2 regions of the Streptomyces sp. NPDC021012 genome follow, and region 1 is predicted to be linked to the other one. Evidence: riboswitches for the same ligand, from Rfam matches in the RefSeq annotation. Region 1 holds a riboswitch; the other holds the start of a gene.
The links. Region 1 has a riboswitch for cobalamin ahead of ACH4TP_RS28350 (cobalamin biosynthesis protein). Riboswitches for the same ligand answer to the same signal wherever they lie in the genome.

Region 1 (6,985 bases):
TCACGATGTCGGCCCGCATGCCGTCCACCTCGAACGCGGCGCAGGTGGCGGCGATCTGGAGCAGCACGGCGTCGCCGAGGGTCACCTGCGGCAGCAACGCCCGGGCGGCGACGATCCGTTCGCGCAGGGCGGCCTCCTCGCCGGCCCAGCGGGCGGCGAAGGCGGCCGGGTCGTCCTCGAAGGCGAGCCGCCGCCGGACGACCTCGACGCGCTGCTCGGGGTCGCGGGAGGCGGCGACCTCGACGGTCAGCCCGAAGCGGTCCAGCAACTGCGGCCGCAGCTCGCCCTCCTCGGGGTTCATGGTCCCGACGAGCAGGAAGCGGGCGGCGTGCCGTACGGAGACGCCTTCGCGCTCGACGTGGGAGGCGCCCATGGCGGCGGCGTCGAGGAGGTGGTCGATGAGGTGGTCGCTCAGCAGGTTGACCTCGTCGACGTACAGGATCCCCCGGTGCGCGGCGGCGAGCAGCCCCGGCTCGAAGGCCTTCACGCCCTCGGCGAGCGCCTTCTCGATGTCGAGCGCGCCGACGAGCCGGTCCTCGGAGGCGCCGACGGGCAGCTCGACCATCCGCGCGGGACGGGCGGTCCCGGGCGCGTCGCCGTGGGGCCCGTCGGGGCAGCCGGGGTCGGGCGAGGCCGGGTCGCAGCTGAACCGGCAGCCCGCGACGACGGCCACGGAAGGCAGCAGCTCGGCGAGCGCGCGGACGGCGGTGGACTTGGCGGTCCCCTTCTCGCCCCGCACGAGCACCCCGCCCACGGCCGGGCTGACGGCGTTGAGCAGCAGCGCGAGCCGCAGATCGTCCATGCCGACGACGGCGGTGAACGGATACCGGGTGCTCATCGAGTGGTCACTCCTTCGGTACGTACGGATTCCTGGACCGCGCGGCCGCTCACGGCGCCCCCGGCGGCACGAACGGCAGCCCCTCCGGCGCGCCCCGCTCGATCAGCCGCAGCAGCGCGTCCGTGTCCGCGTGTTCCTCGATCAGGTCGCCGAGGCGGTCGAGCTGCTCCTCGCGCAGCGCGCCGAACGAGGTGTCCGGCGCCGGTACGAACCGGCGCCCGGCCGCCGCCGCGACCTCCCGGAGGAAGGCCCGCCGGAAGCCGTCGCTCTCCAGCGAGCCGTGCCAGTGGGTGCCCCAGACGGAGCCGACCCGGCAGCCGTCGAGGAAGGGCTCGCCACCGTCCACGGAGGCGACGCCGTGGTGGATCTCGTACCCCTCGACCCGCTTGCCGAGCGCCTCGCCGACCGGCCGGGCGAGGGTCTTCTCTACCCCGAACCGCACCCGTACGGGCAGCAGCCCGAGCCCGTCGACGACTCCGGCCTTCGACTCGACCTCGTCCTCGATGCGCTCGCCCAGGGCCTGGAAGCCGCCGCAGATGCCGAGCACCGGCCGGCCCTCGGCCGCGCGCCGGACGAGGGCGTCGGCGAGGCCGCGCTCCCGCAGCCAGGCGAGGGCCTTGACCGTGCCCCGGGTGCCCGGCACGACGACGAGGTCGGCGTCGACGAGCTCCTCGGGCCGGTCGACGAAGCGGACGACGACGCCCGGTTCGGCGGCCAGCGCGTCCACGTCGGTGAAGTTCGACATCAGCGGTACGGCGCAGACGGCGACCCGCAGCACGTCCTCGCCGACCGGCGGCGCGACGACCGACTCGCGGACGGTGCCCCGCAGGGAGACCCGCAGGCCGTCCTCCTCGTCGATGCCGAGCCCGTGCGCGTACGGCAGGACGCCGAAGGTCCGGCGTCCGGTGAGCCCGTGCAGCATGTCGAGGCCGGGCTCCAGGAGCGTCACGTCGCCCCGGAACTTGTTCACGAGGTAGCCCGCGACGAGCGCCTGGTCCTCGGGCGCGAGCAGCGCCGTCGTCCCGAAGAACTGGGCGAAGACCCCGCCCCGGTCGATGTCCCCGACCACGACGACGGGCAGCTTCGCGGCGCGCGCGATGCCCATGTTCACGATGTCCGTGCGCCGCAGGTTGATCTCGGCCGGACTCCCCGCCCCCTCGCAGATCACGGCGTCATACGTGCCCCGGAGCTCCTCCAGGCACGCCATCACCGGCTCGAAGAGGGCCTGCTGCCTGCCTCCGTGGTAGCCGCGGGCGCTCATCTCGCCCACCGGCTTGCCCATGAGGACGACCTGGCTGGAGCGGTCGCTGCCGGGCTTGAGCAGCACCGGGTTCATCAGGGCGGTGGGCTCGACCCGGGCGGCCTGCGCCTGCATGGCCTGCGCGCGGCCGATCTCGGCGCCCTCCCGGGTGACGAAGGAGTTCAGGGACATGTTCTGTCCCTTGAACGGAGCGACCTTGATGCCCTGCCGGACCAGCCAGCGGCAGATGCCGGCCGTGACGACGCTCTTGCCCGCGTCGGACGTGGTCCCGGCGACGAGCAGCCCCCCACCCCTCATGCGTTCCTCCGCTTCAGCGCGCTCGCGATCATGCGGCCGCCCACGCAGGCGGCCAGGGTCAGTCCGGTGATCCGGCGGGAGAGCCGGACCGCGCGGTCGATGTCGGCGACCTCGACGGGTCGCCCCTCCCCGTTGAGGACGGGCCGGTGCTCGACCCGCCCGGCGTACGAGAGGGTCCCCCCGAGCCGTACGCCGAGGGCGCCCGCGAAGGAGGCCTCGACGGGGCCCGCGTTGGGGCTCGGGTGCTTCGAGGCGTCCGCCCGCCAGGCCCGTACGGCTCCGCGCGGGTTCCCGCCGGCGACGGTCGCGAGGGCGGCGGTCAGCCGGGCGCCGGGCCAGCCGGCCACATCGTCGAGGCGGGCCGAGGCCCAGCCGTACCGCAGGTGGCGGGGGGACCTGTGGCCGACCATCGCGTCGAGGGTGTTCACCGCGCGGAAGCCGAGCAGGCCCGGCACGCCCGCGACCGCTCCCCAGAAGAGGGCGCCGACGACCGCGTCGGAGGTGTTCTCGGCGACGGACTCGACGACCGCGCGGGCCATCGCGGGACCGTCGAGGGACTGCGGGTCGCGCCCGCACAGGTGCGGCAGCCGCTCCCGGGCGACCTCCAGGTCCCCGGCGGCGAGGGCGCCGCCGATCGCGCGGGCCTCGCGCCCCAGGGTCGTACCGCCGACGACGGCCCAGACCGAGGCGGCGGTGAGGGCGACGGAGGCCGCGCGGCTGCCCCGTACCGCCCGGGCGGCGAGGGCGCCGGCCGCGACGGTGGCGCCGGCGCAGACGGCGGTGTGCAGGGCGCCCCAGCCGCGGTGGTCGTGCCACAGGGCCTTCTCGACCCGGGCCGCGGCCCGGCCGAAGGCGGCGACGGGATGGCCGCGTCGGGGGTCGCCGACGAGCAGGTCGACGGCGAGACCGGCGGCCGCGCCGTACGCGAATCCGTCCGGGGAAAGGCGGCTGGCTCTGGAGGGGGTGGGGCTGCGGCCGGGCATGGCGCTGTGTCCTCACTCAGGGTCCGCGCCCTGGATCGACGTGACCGGCGGCGAGAGTTCCTGACTCCCGGACCCTTCGGATCCGGTCACAGTGGCGGGACCGCGCCGGAATCGCACCGGACTTCCTCTACAGCAGCCGTAATGGCCCCGGCAGTCCACCACGGCCCGAGAACAGCCGTCAACTCACCCTTGACCTGCATCGCGTCACTGTGCGAAGCACCACAAACACGACGGCGGGGCGGCCCGCACCCGAAGGTGCGGACCGCCCCGCCGGTCACGCCCGGAGCGTCAGGCGACGATCAGGTAGATGCCCCACGCCACGGCCGCCAGGCACAGGGCGAAGCAGGCGTAGGCGCCGGTGCGGGCCAGGGCGGCGGAGCCTCCCTGGGCGGCGGCCCGCTCCTGCTTGGAGAGGCCGACGACACCGAGGGTGAAGAGGCCCACGAGGGCGACGGTCGCCACGAGGCTGACTCCGAAGACGGAGCCGAGGGCTGCCCAGTCGATCTTCATGCTTGGTTCCAGTTCCTTAGACCGCGGCCGGGGCCGGGGGAGCGGCCGGGTCCGTGGGGACCGGCGCGGGGATGGTGGTCTTCAGGTCCTCGTCCGCGACGGCGGCGACGGAGCCGGCCGGCGGCGGGGTGACGGCCGCGATCGCGGTGGTCACGACGCCCTCGGGCTCGGCGTCGGCCTCGACCTCGTTGACGTTGGTGTGGTCGACCGGCTGGCGGCGGGAGACGAGCCAGATGCCGACGCAGGAGGCGGCGAGGAAGGCCGCGACGACGTAGACGCCCCAGTCGCCCTGGCGGGCGACGTACTCGGCGCCCGCGCCGACCAGACCGGCGGCCGGCAGGGTCAGGCCCCAGGCGACGAACATGCGGGTGGCGGTCGACCAGCGGACGACACCGCCCTTGCGGCCCAGACCCGCGCCCATGACGGCGCCGGAGACGGAGTGCGTGGTGGAGAGGGAGAAGCCCAGGTGGGAGGAGGCCAGGATGACCGTGGCGGCGCTGGTCTGGGCGGCGAAGCCCTGCTGCGGCTGGAGGTCGGTGAGGCCCTTGCCCATGGTGCGGATGATGCGCCAGCCGCCGAGGGCCGTGCCCAGCGCGATCGCCGTACCGGCGGAGACGATGACCCAGACGGGCGGGTTGGCACCCGAGGGGAGGGAGCCGCCGGCGACCAGGGCGAGGGTGATGATGCCCATCGTCTTCTGGGCGTCGTTGGTGCCGTGGGCGAGGGAGACGAGACCGGCGGAGGCGATCTGTCCGACCCGGTAGCCCTTGGCCGTGTCCTTCTCGGAGGTCTTGGCGCCGATCTTGTACGTCAGCTTCGTGCCCAGCATCGCGGCGATTCCGGCGACGATCGGCGCGGCGACGGCCGGGATGAGGACCTTGGAGACGACGACATCGCCGTTGACACCGCTGACGCCGATCGAGGCGACGGTCGCGCCGATGAGGCCGCCCATCAGGGCGTGCGAGGAGCTGGAGGGCAGTCCGACCAGCCAGGTCACCAGATTCCAGAGGATCGCGCCGACGAGCGCGGCGAGGATCACTTCGGGCTGGATGCCGTCCTCGTTGACCAGTCCCTTGGAGATCGTCTTGGCGACCTCCACGGACAGGAAGGCGCCGACGAGGTTCAGCACGGCGGACATGAGCACCGCCGTCTTCGGCTTGAGGGCACCGGTCGAGATGGTCGTGGCCATCGCGTTCGCGGTGTCGTGGAAACCGTTCGTGAAATCGAACACGAGAGCTGTCACGACCACAATGGCGAGCAGCAGCGTGATGTGTTCCATTTACCCAGGCAATCGTTCGACGTCAGTGTTTCGTTGAACGTAGGCAACCTGGGTGAACGGAAGATGAACTGGGACGGGCGACGTGGTGTCCCTAACCGGTGTCAAGAGGTTCCGCTTCTCGTCCCGGGGCGCCCGGTGTCCAGGATGCGGTCACCCCTGAACCCCGGGCATCCCGGTCCTCACGGGGCACATGCGACCTGTCCCGCTTCCTCCCCCCGCATCCCGTTCCGCTCCCTGGACGGGACCGCCCGACCGGGGGACCCCCTGAAGGAGACCCATGTCACTCCCCGGGGCGACCCTTCCGCTTCCCTCCGCCGGGTCCGTCCGGTGGCAGCCCCACCCCCTCCTGCCGACACTGGGGAGGTGCGCCCGGCTACAGCGACGGCAGCGGCCGTCACCACCCTGATCGGTGTCGGCGCGGCCGCGGTGGCGGCCGGCCGGTACGCCAGCGACGTCGTCCTCAAGGCGCCGTCCGGACGACCCCTGCCCGGAGACCCCAAGCTCACCGTGCACGCCACGGAACCCGAACGGGTCACCCTCACCCGCAGCCTCGCCTCGCTGCGCCCCGGCACCTACGGGATGGCGGCCCCCGGTCTGCACGCCGTCCTCGGCCCCGTCCTCGACCGGGCCCCGCACACCGCCGACACCGTCGTCCGCCGCTTGGAGCGCGTCGAGCTCGGCGCCCTCGGCCCGGGCGCCCGCGTCCGGCTCACCCCCCAGCTGCACATCGGCACCCCGCTCAGCGCCCTCGGGCTCGCCCACGAGGACGCCGAGATCCCCGGCGAGCTCGGCCCGCTGCCCGCCTGGCTCGTGACCGGCGCCCGCACCACCTGGGTGATCGCCCTGCACGGCCTCGGCACCACCCGCGAGCACCCGCTGAACCTCGTCCCCTTCTACAACCGCCGCAAGGTCCCCGTCCTCGTCCCCGCCTACCGGGGCGACGAAGGCGCGCCCGCCTCCCCGGACGGCCTCGCCCACCTCGGCGACTCCGAATGGCGGGACGTCGACGCCGCCATCCGCTACGCCGTCCGCCGGGGCGCGCGGAAGGTCGTCCTGCACGGCTGGGGCACCGGCGCCTCGATGGCCCTGCGCGCCGCCGCCGAGTCGGGCGTCCGCGACCGGATCGGCGGCCTCGTCCTCGACTCCCCGGTCCTCGACCGGGAAGCCACCCTCCGCAACCTCGCGGCGGCCTCCCACGTCCCCGGCCCCCTGGTCCCGCTCGCCGTCCGCGCCGCCCAGGGCAGGACCGGCCCGCACCCCGACCTCCTGGCGACCGTCTCGGAACCGGACGCCCTGCGCGTCCCCGTCCTCCTCTTCCACGGCCCCGACGACACCCTCGCCCCCTGGGAACCCTCCGTCGAACTCGCCGCCCGCCGCCCCGGTCAGGTCGGCCTCCAGACCGTGCGGCACGCCCCGCACGCCTCGATGTGGAACGCCGACCCGGTCCGCTACGAGGAGTCCCTGCGCCGCTTCCTCACCCCGCTGCTCTGAGGCCGTTTCCGGGGCCTCGCGGCGCCCGTTCCGACGGGGTGTCCGATTCCGATTGGGCTTTCGGGCCGTCAGCGGGAAGACTGCCCCCGTGACGTCTCGAAAGCCCGATGAACCATTGGCGCGCAACTCCAGACTCCGACTCGTCCGCCCGCGGGCGCTGGCCACCGCCCGACGGGCCGTGGCGACCCGGCGCACCCGGCCGGCGCCGCGGCCGCCCGAGGGGACCCCGCCCCGGGCGGAGCTCGCCCGCCAGGCCCGGCACGTCCTCGCCGACGCCGTACGGATCGCCCGCTGGGCCGCCGTCGAGCACGGCGCCGACACGGCAC
Region 2 (6,985 bases), on a different contig from region 1:
AGCTCGCCCGCCACCGGGCGCTCGCCGACACGAACGTCGACCGGTTCTCCGCGATCCCCCGCAAGGCCCCGGCCGCGTTCAGCGGGGCGGGCGCCTTCCGGGCCCGGTCACGGGCGCACGGCGCGATGAGCCGCATCCGCTCCGCCCGCGAGAGACTCGCCCGGCTCACCGCCCACCCCGTCCCCGCACCGCCGGAACCGCTCCGGTTCCACGCGGACCTCACGGGAACGGGCGCGCCCGTCGACCTCACCGGGATACGCGTCGACGGCCGGCTCCACCTCGACGCGCTCCACCTCGACCCGGGCGAGCGCCTGCTGCTCACCGGCCCGAACGGCGCGGGAAAGACCACCCTCCTCCGGGTCCTGGCGGGCGAACTCGCCCCGGACGCGGGCACGGTGACCGTGCCCGCCCGGGTCGGGCTGCTCCGCCAGGACACGGCCCCACCCCTCGACCCCCGTACGGTGGGCGAGGCCTTCGGAGAGGGCCGCGAGGACGAACTGCTCGCCCTCGGGCTCTTCGCCGCCCGGGATCTGGCGACCCCGGTCCGGCTGCTTTCGGCGGGCCAGCGCCGCAAGCTGGAACTGGCCCGGCTCGTGACCTCCCCCGCCGATCTGCTCCTCCTCGACGAGCCGACCAACCACCTGGCCCCGGGCCTGGTGGAGGAGATCGAGGCCGCGCTCGCCCCCTACGCGGGCACGCTGGTGATCGTCAGCCACGACCGGCGGCTGAGGGAGGGGTACCGGGGCCGCGTCCTCGAACTGGCCCCGGCGCCCGTCAGGGCTTAGTCCTCGCCCTCCAGGTCGCCCTCCGTCTCCAGGAACACCTGCCGCAGGGCGGCCAGGGTCTCCGGGTCCGGCTTCTCCCACATGCCGCGCGACTCGGCTTCGAGGAGGCGCTCGGCGATGCCGTGCAGGGCCCAGGGGTTGGCCTCCTTGAGGAAGGCCTGGTTCGTCTCGTCGAGGACGTACTCCTGGGTGAGCTTGTCGTACATCCAGTCGGCGACGACACCCGTCGTCGCGTCGTACCCGAAGAGGTAGTCGACGGTCGCCGCCAGCTCGAACGCGCCCTTGTAGCCGTGGCGGCGCATCGCCTCGATCCAGCGCGGGTTGACCACGCGCGCGCGGAAGACGCGGGAGGTCTCCTCGACGAGGGTGCGGGTGCGGACGGTCTCCGGGCGGGTCGAGTCGCCGATGTACGCCTCGGGGGCCGTGCCCGTCAGCGCGCGGACGGTCGCGACCATGCCGCCGTGGTACTGGAAGTAGTCGTCGGAGTCGGCGATGTCGTGCTCGCGGGTGTCCGTGTTCTTCGCGGCGACGGCGATCCGCTTGTACGCGGTCTCCATCTCCTCCCGGGCCGGGCGGCCTTCGAGGCCACGGCCGTAGGCATAGCCGCCCCAGACCGTGTAGACCTCCGCGAGGTCGGCGTCCGTCCGCCAGTCCCGCGAGTCGATCAGCTGGAGGATGCCCGCGCCGTACGTGCCCGGACGCGAGCCGAAGATGCGGGTGGTGGCGCGCCGCTCGTCGCCGTGCTCGGCGAGGTCGGCCTGCGCGTGCGCCCGTACGTAGTTGTCCTCCGCCGGTTCGTCCAGGGAGGCGACCAGCCGCACCGCGTCGTCGAGGAGCCCGATGACGTGCGGGAAGGCGTCCCGGAAGAAACCCGAGATGCGCAGCGTCACGTCGATGCGCGGACGGCCCAGCTCGGCGAGCGGGATCGGCTCCAGGCCGTTCACGCGGCGCGAGGCCTCGTCCCACAGCGGGCGGACGCCGAGCAGGGCGAGCGCCTCGGCGACGTCGTCGCCGGCGGTGCGCATCGCGCTGGTGCCCCAGAGGGAGAGTCCGACGGAGGTCGGCCACTCGCCGTTGTCGGTGCGGTAGCGCTCCAGGAGCGAGTCGGCCAGCGCCTGGCCGGTCTCCCAGGCGAGCCGGGACGGCACGGCCTTCGGGTCGACCGAGTAGAAGTTCCGGCCGGTCGGCAGGACGTTGACCAGGCCACGGAGCGGGGAGCCGGACGGACCGGCCGGGACGAAGCCGCCGTTGAGCGCGTGCACGGCGTGGGCGAGCTCGTCGGTGGTGGCGGCGAGACGCGGCACGACCTGCTCGCAGGCGAAGCGGAGGACCGCCTGGACCTCGGGACCGTACGACGTGGGGATCGCCGCCACGTCCCAGCCCGCCGCCTCCATCGCCTCGACCAGCTCGCGGGCCTTCGCCTCCGCCTCGTCGGCGGTGGTGCGGGTCGCGGCCGACTCGTCCAGGCCCAGGGCCTCGCGCAGACCCGGGAGCGCCTGCGTACCGCCCCAGATCTGGCGGGCGCGCAGGATCGAGAGGACCAGGTTGACCCGGGCCTCACCCTCGGGCGCGCCACCGAGGACGTGCAGACCGTCCCTGATCTGGGCGTCCTTGACCTCGCACAGCCAGCCGTCGACGTGCAGCAGGAAGTCGTCGAAGCCGTCGTCCTCCGGGCGCTCCTCCAGACCGAGGTCGTGGTCGAGCTTGGCGGCCTGGATCAGGGTCCAGATCTGGGCGCGGATGGCCGGGAGCTTCGCCGGGTCCATCGAGCTGATCTGGGCGTACTCGTCGAGCAGCTGCTCCAGGCGCGCGATGTCGCCGTACGAGTCGGCGCGGGCCATCGGCGGCACCAGGTGGTCGACGAGCGTGGCGTGGACGCGCCGCTTCGCCTGGGTGCCCTCGCCCGGGTCGTTGACGAGGAACGGGTAGATCAGCGGGATGTCGCCGAGGGCCGCGTCGGGGCCGCAGGCGGCGGACAGGCCGGCGTTCTTGCCGGGCAGCCACTCCAGGTTGCCGTGCTTGCCCAGGTGGACCATGGCGTCGGCGCCGAAGCCGCCGTCCTCGGCGCGGGCGGCGATCCAGCGGTAGGCGGCCAGGTAGTGGTGGGACGGCGGGAGATCGGGGTCGTGGTAGATCGCGATCGGGTTCTCGCCGAAGCCGCGCGGCGGCTGGATGAGGACGAGGAGGTTCCCGCGCCGCAGGGCGGCGAGGACGATGTCGCCCTCCGGGTTGCGGGAGCGGTCGAGGAACATCTCGCCGGGCGCCGGGCCCCAGTGCTCCTCCACCTGCTCGCGGAGCTCGGCGGGCAGCGTCGCGTACCAGCGCTTGTAGTCGGCGGCCGGGATGCGGACCGGGTTCTTCGCGAGCTGCTCCTCGGTCAGCCAGTCCTGGTCGTGGCCACCGGCCTCGATGAGGGCGTAGATCAGCTCGTCGCCGTCGCCGGAGACGATGCCGGGGAGCTCGGCCTCGGGACCGAAGTCGTACCCCTCCGCGATCAGGCGCCGCAGCAGGGCGACGGCGGAGGCGGGGGTGTCGAGGCCGACCGCGTTGCCGATGCGGGAGTGCTTCGTCGGGTACGCGGAGAGGACGAGCGCGAGCTTCTTCTCGGCGTTCGGGATGTGGCGGAGCCGGGCGTGCCGGACGGCGATGCCGGCGACGCGGGCCGCGCGCTCGGCGTCGGCGACGTACGCGGGCAGGCCGTCCTCGTCGATCTCCTTGAAGGAGAACGGGACGGTGATGAGGCGGCCGTCGAACTCGGGCACGGCGACCTGGCTGGCGGCGTCCAGCGGGGACAGCCCCTCGTCGTTCTCCTCCCACGCCGACCGCGAACCCGTCAGGCACAGGGCCTGGAGGATCGGCACGTCGAGCGCGGCGAGCGCGCCCGCGTCCCAGGCCTCCTCGTCGCCTCCGGCCTGCGCCTCGGCGGGCTTGGTGCCACCGGCCGCGAGGACGGTGGTGACGATCGCGTCGGCCCCGCGCAGTACGGAGACGAGCTCCGCCTCGGGGGCGCGCAGGGACGCCACGTACAGCGGGAGGGCGCGGGCCCCGGCGTCCTCGATCGCGCCGCACAGGGCGTCGACGAAGGCGGTGTTCCCGCTCATGTGGTGGGCGCGGTAGTAGAGCACGGCCACGGTCGGGCCGGTCACGTCGGCCTTCGGCGTCCGCTCAAGGGGCCCCCAGGTGGGGGCGGCGGCCGGGGCCTCGAAGCCGTGGCCGGTGAGCAGGACGGTGTCGGAGAGGAAGCGGGCCAGCTGCTCCAGGTTCGCCGGGCCGCCGTGCGCCAGATAGGCGTGCGCCTCGGTGGCGACGCCGACGGGGACCGTGGAGGCCTCCATCAGCTGGGCGTCGGGAGCCTGTTCGCCGCTGAGCACGACGACCGGCTTCCCGGCGGCGCGGATCGCGTCCAGGCCCTCCTGCCAGGAGCGGACGCCGCCCAGGAGCCGTACGACGACCAGGTCGACGCCGTCGAGCAGGTCCGGGAGGTCGGCGAGCGGGAGCCGGGAGGGGTTGGCGAAGCGGTACTCCACCGGCCCTCCGGCCGCACGGGCGCTGAGCAGGTCGGTGTCGGAGTGCGACAGCAGCAGGAGCATGGCGAGCTCAGGCCTTCCTCGGGGTTGTCCGCGCCCCGGGTGGTCGTGTGGGATGGGGCCTCCCCTCGCTCGAGCGAAGCCGAGAGCTTGGGGAAGGGAGTTCCTGACTCACCCGTGCCATGGCTGGTACGGGCTCACAGTGGCGGGACCGCGCCGGATTCTCACCGGGCTTCCTCCCCGGGGTCCTGGGACCCCATGCCGCTCTGCATCCTAGATCGTGCCGTGGGCGGGCCCCAGGGAGCGTCGGGGTCGGCCGGATCACACCGGGGATCACACCGGGGCGCACGGCGACGACGCGGGCGGAGCGCCGGCGGCCCGGGAGCGCCGGAGGCGGCAAGCGCCGGCAGCCCGAACCACCGAGCGTCGGCAGGCATCGACGAACCCGGGGCGCCGAAGGGAGCAAGCCCCGGCAGGCCCGGAGCGCCAAGGACCGGCAAGCCCCAGCAGGCCCGGAGGGCCGGAAGTCGGCCGGATCACACCCGGTGGTCAGCCGGTTCCCCGTGGGTATGCTCGCCGCCATGCCGCCCACCCCACCCCCGACGCCCGAACCGGGCGAAGCTCGCGTACGGGACCGTGGCGACGCCTGCCCCGGGGCGCTGCGCCTGCATCCCGCCGACGACGGACGTCTGGCCCGACTGCGCCTGCCCGCAGGGCGCTTGACGGTACGTCAGACCGAGGTGCTGGCCCGTGCGGCCGAGGGTCTGGGCGACGGGCGGATCAGCATCACCTCGCGCGGCAACGCCGAGCTGCGCGGGCTCGGCGAGGGCTGCGGGGCCGAGCTCGCCGCGCTCCTCTCCGAGGCCGGTCTGCTGCCCTCCCCCACCCACGAGCGCGTCCGCAACATCGTGGCCTCGCCCGGCGCGGGGCTCGACGGACTCGGCTGCGCGGACGTGCAGTTGTGGGCGCGCGAGCTGGACGCCGCGCTGTGCGCGGAGCCCCGGGCGGCATCCCTTTCGGGACGGTTCCTGTTCGTCCTGGACGACGGGCGCGGGGACGTCGCCGGGCTCGGCGGCGATGTGAGCTTGGTCGCAGGACCGGACGGGTCCGCCCTCCTGCGCCTCGGCTCGCGGGCGTTCCGGGTGGCCGAGCCCGTCCGCGCCGCCCTCACCGCCGCCCTCGCGTTCCTCGACGCCGCCGAGGCCGCCGGGAACGGGGCCTGGCGGCCCCGCGAACTGCCCGAGGAGCACGTGCCCGACTGGGCCGGGGCCCTCGCGCGGGCCGGGATCACGGCGGAGCCCGTACCCGTACCGCCGCTTCCCGCGTCCCCGCCGCCCGCGCCCGGCCCGCTCGGCGAGCGCGCCCTGCACGTCCTCGCCCCGCTCGGCCGGCTGACCGCCGCCCAGCTGCGGGCCCTGGCCGACGGGGCCGAGGAGCTGCGGCTCACGCCCTGGCGCGGGGTGGTCGTCGTGGGAGCCGCCGACCGGCTGCCCGACCTGCCCGACCTGGCGGCGCACGGCCTGATCACCCGGCCCGAGCTGCCCTCGGTCGGGGTCAGCGCCTGCACCGGACGCCCCGGCTGCGCCAAGTCCCTCGCCGACGTACGGACGGACGCCGGGCTCGTCCGCCGAGGGGGCCTGCCCGTCCACTACTCCGGGTGCGAGCGCCGCTGCGGCCACCCGCACGGCACCTGGGTGGACGTCCTCGCGACCGGCGACGACACCTACCTGGTGGACGGCGTCCCCACTCCCCGTACCTCCCTGCCCGAAGCAGTGACCACGGCCCGCAGCCTGCCGACCCACACGAGATGAGCGAGAGCACCAGGATGTTCGACTACGAGAAGGACGGGACGGAGATCTACCGCCGGTCCTTTGCCACGATCCGCGCCGAGGCGGACCTCGCGGGCCTGCCCGCCGACGTCGCCCAGGTGGCGGTCCGGATGATCCACGCCTGCGGCATGACCGACCTCGTGCAGGACATCGCGTACTCGCCGGGCGTCGTCGCGAGCGCCCGCGCCGCCCTCCAGGCCGGCGCGCCCATCCTCTGCGACGCGCAGATGGTCGCCAGCGGCGTCACCCGCAAGCGGCTGCCCGCCGACAACGAGGTGCTCTGCGCCCTCTCCGACCCGGCCGTCCCCGGCCTGGCCGCCGAGCTCGGCACCACCCGCTCCGCCGCCGCCCTCGAACTGTGGCGGGACCGCCTCGAAGGCTCCGTCGTCGCCATCGGCAACGCCCCGACCGCCCTCTTCCACCTCCTGGAGATGATCGCGAAGGGCGCGGGGAAGCCCGCCGCCGTCCTCGGCATCCCGGTCGGCTTCATCGGCGCCGCCGAGTCGAAGGACGCGCTGGCCGAGAACACCCTCGGCCTCGACTACCTGGTCGTACGGGGCCGGCGCGGCGGCAGCGCGATGACGGCCGCCGCGCTCAACGCCCTCGCCCACGAAGCGGAGATCCAGAAGTGAGCACCGTGCCCGGCAAGCTGTACGGCGTGGGCCTCGGCCCCGGCGACCCGAACCTGATGACGGTGGCGGCGGTGAAGGCCATCGCCTCGGCCGACGTCGTGGCGTACCACTCGGCCCGCCACGGCCGCTCCATAGCCCGCTCCATCGCCGCCGAGCACCTCCGCGAGGACCACATCGAGGAGCGGCTGGTGTACCCGCTCACGGTGGAGACC

Region 2: linked by a shared signal. The riboswitch ahead of cobN (cobaltochelatase subunit CobN) and the one ahead of ACH4TP_RS28350 (cobalamin biosynthesis protein) in region 1 are both predicted to bind cobalamin.

Annotation. Positions count from the first base shown of each region.
Region 1 covers NZ_JBIRQU010000009.1:280,301-287,285, forward strand. The annotation lists gene ACH4TP_RS28340 (putative cobaltochelatase) at 1-838, opposite strand, end outside; gene ACH4TP_RS28345 (cobyric acid synthase) at 888-2,396, opposite strand; gene ACH4TP_RS28350 (cobalamin biosynthesis protein) at 2,393-3,379, opposite strand; cobalamin riboswitch at 3,413-3,555, opposite strand; gene ACH4TP_RS28355 (hypothetical protein) at 3,668-3,889, opposite strand; gene ACH4TP_RS28360 (anion permease) at 3,906-5,168, opposite strand; gene ACH4TP_RS28365 (alpha/beta hydrolase) at 5,532-6,659, shown strand; gene ACH4TP_RS28370 (hypothetical protein) at 6,748-6,985, shown strand, end outside.
Region 2 covers NZ_JBIRQU010000005.1:195,097-202,081, forward strand. The annotation lists gene abc-f (ribosomal protection-like ABC-F family protein) at 1-785, shown strand, start outside; gene cobN (cobaltochelatase subunit CobN) at 782-4,375, opposite strand; cobalamin riboswitch at 4,454-4,587, opposite strand; gene ACH4TP_RS18390 (cobalamin biosynthesis protein CobG) at 4,882-6,123, shown strand; gene ACH4TP_RS18395 (precorrin-8X methylmutase) at 6,120-6,773, shown strand; gene cobJ (precorrin-3B C(17)-methyltransferase) at 6,830-6,985, shown strand, end outside.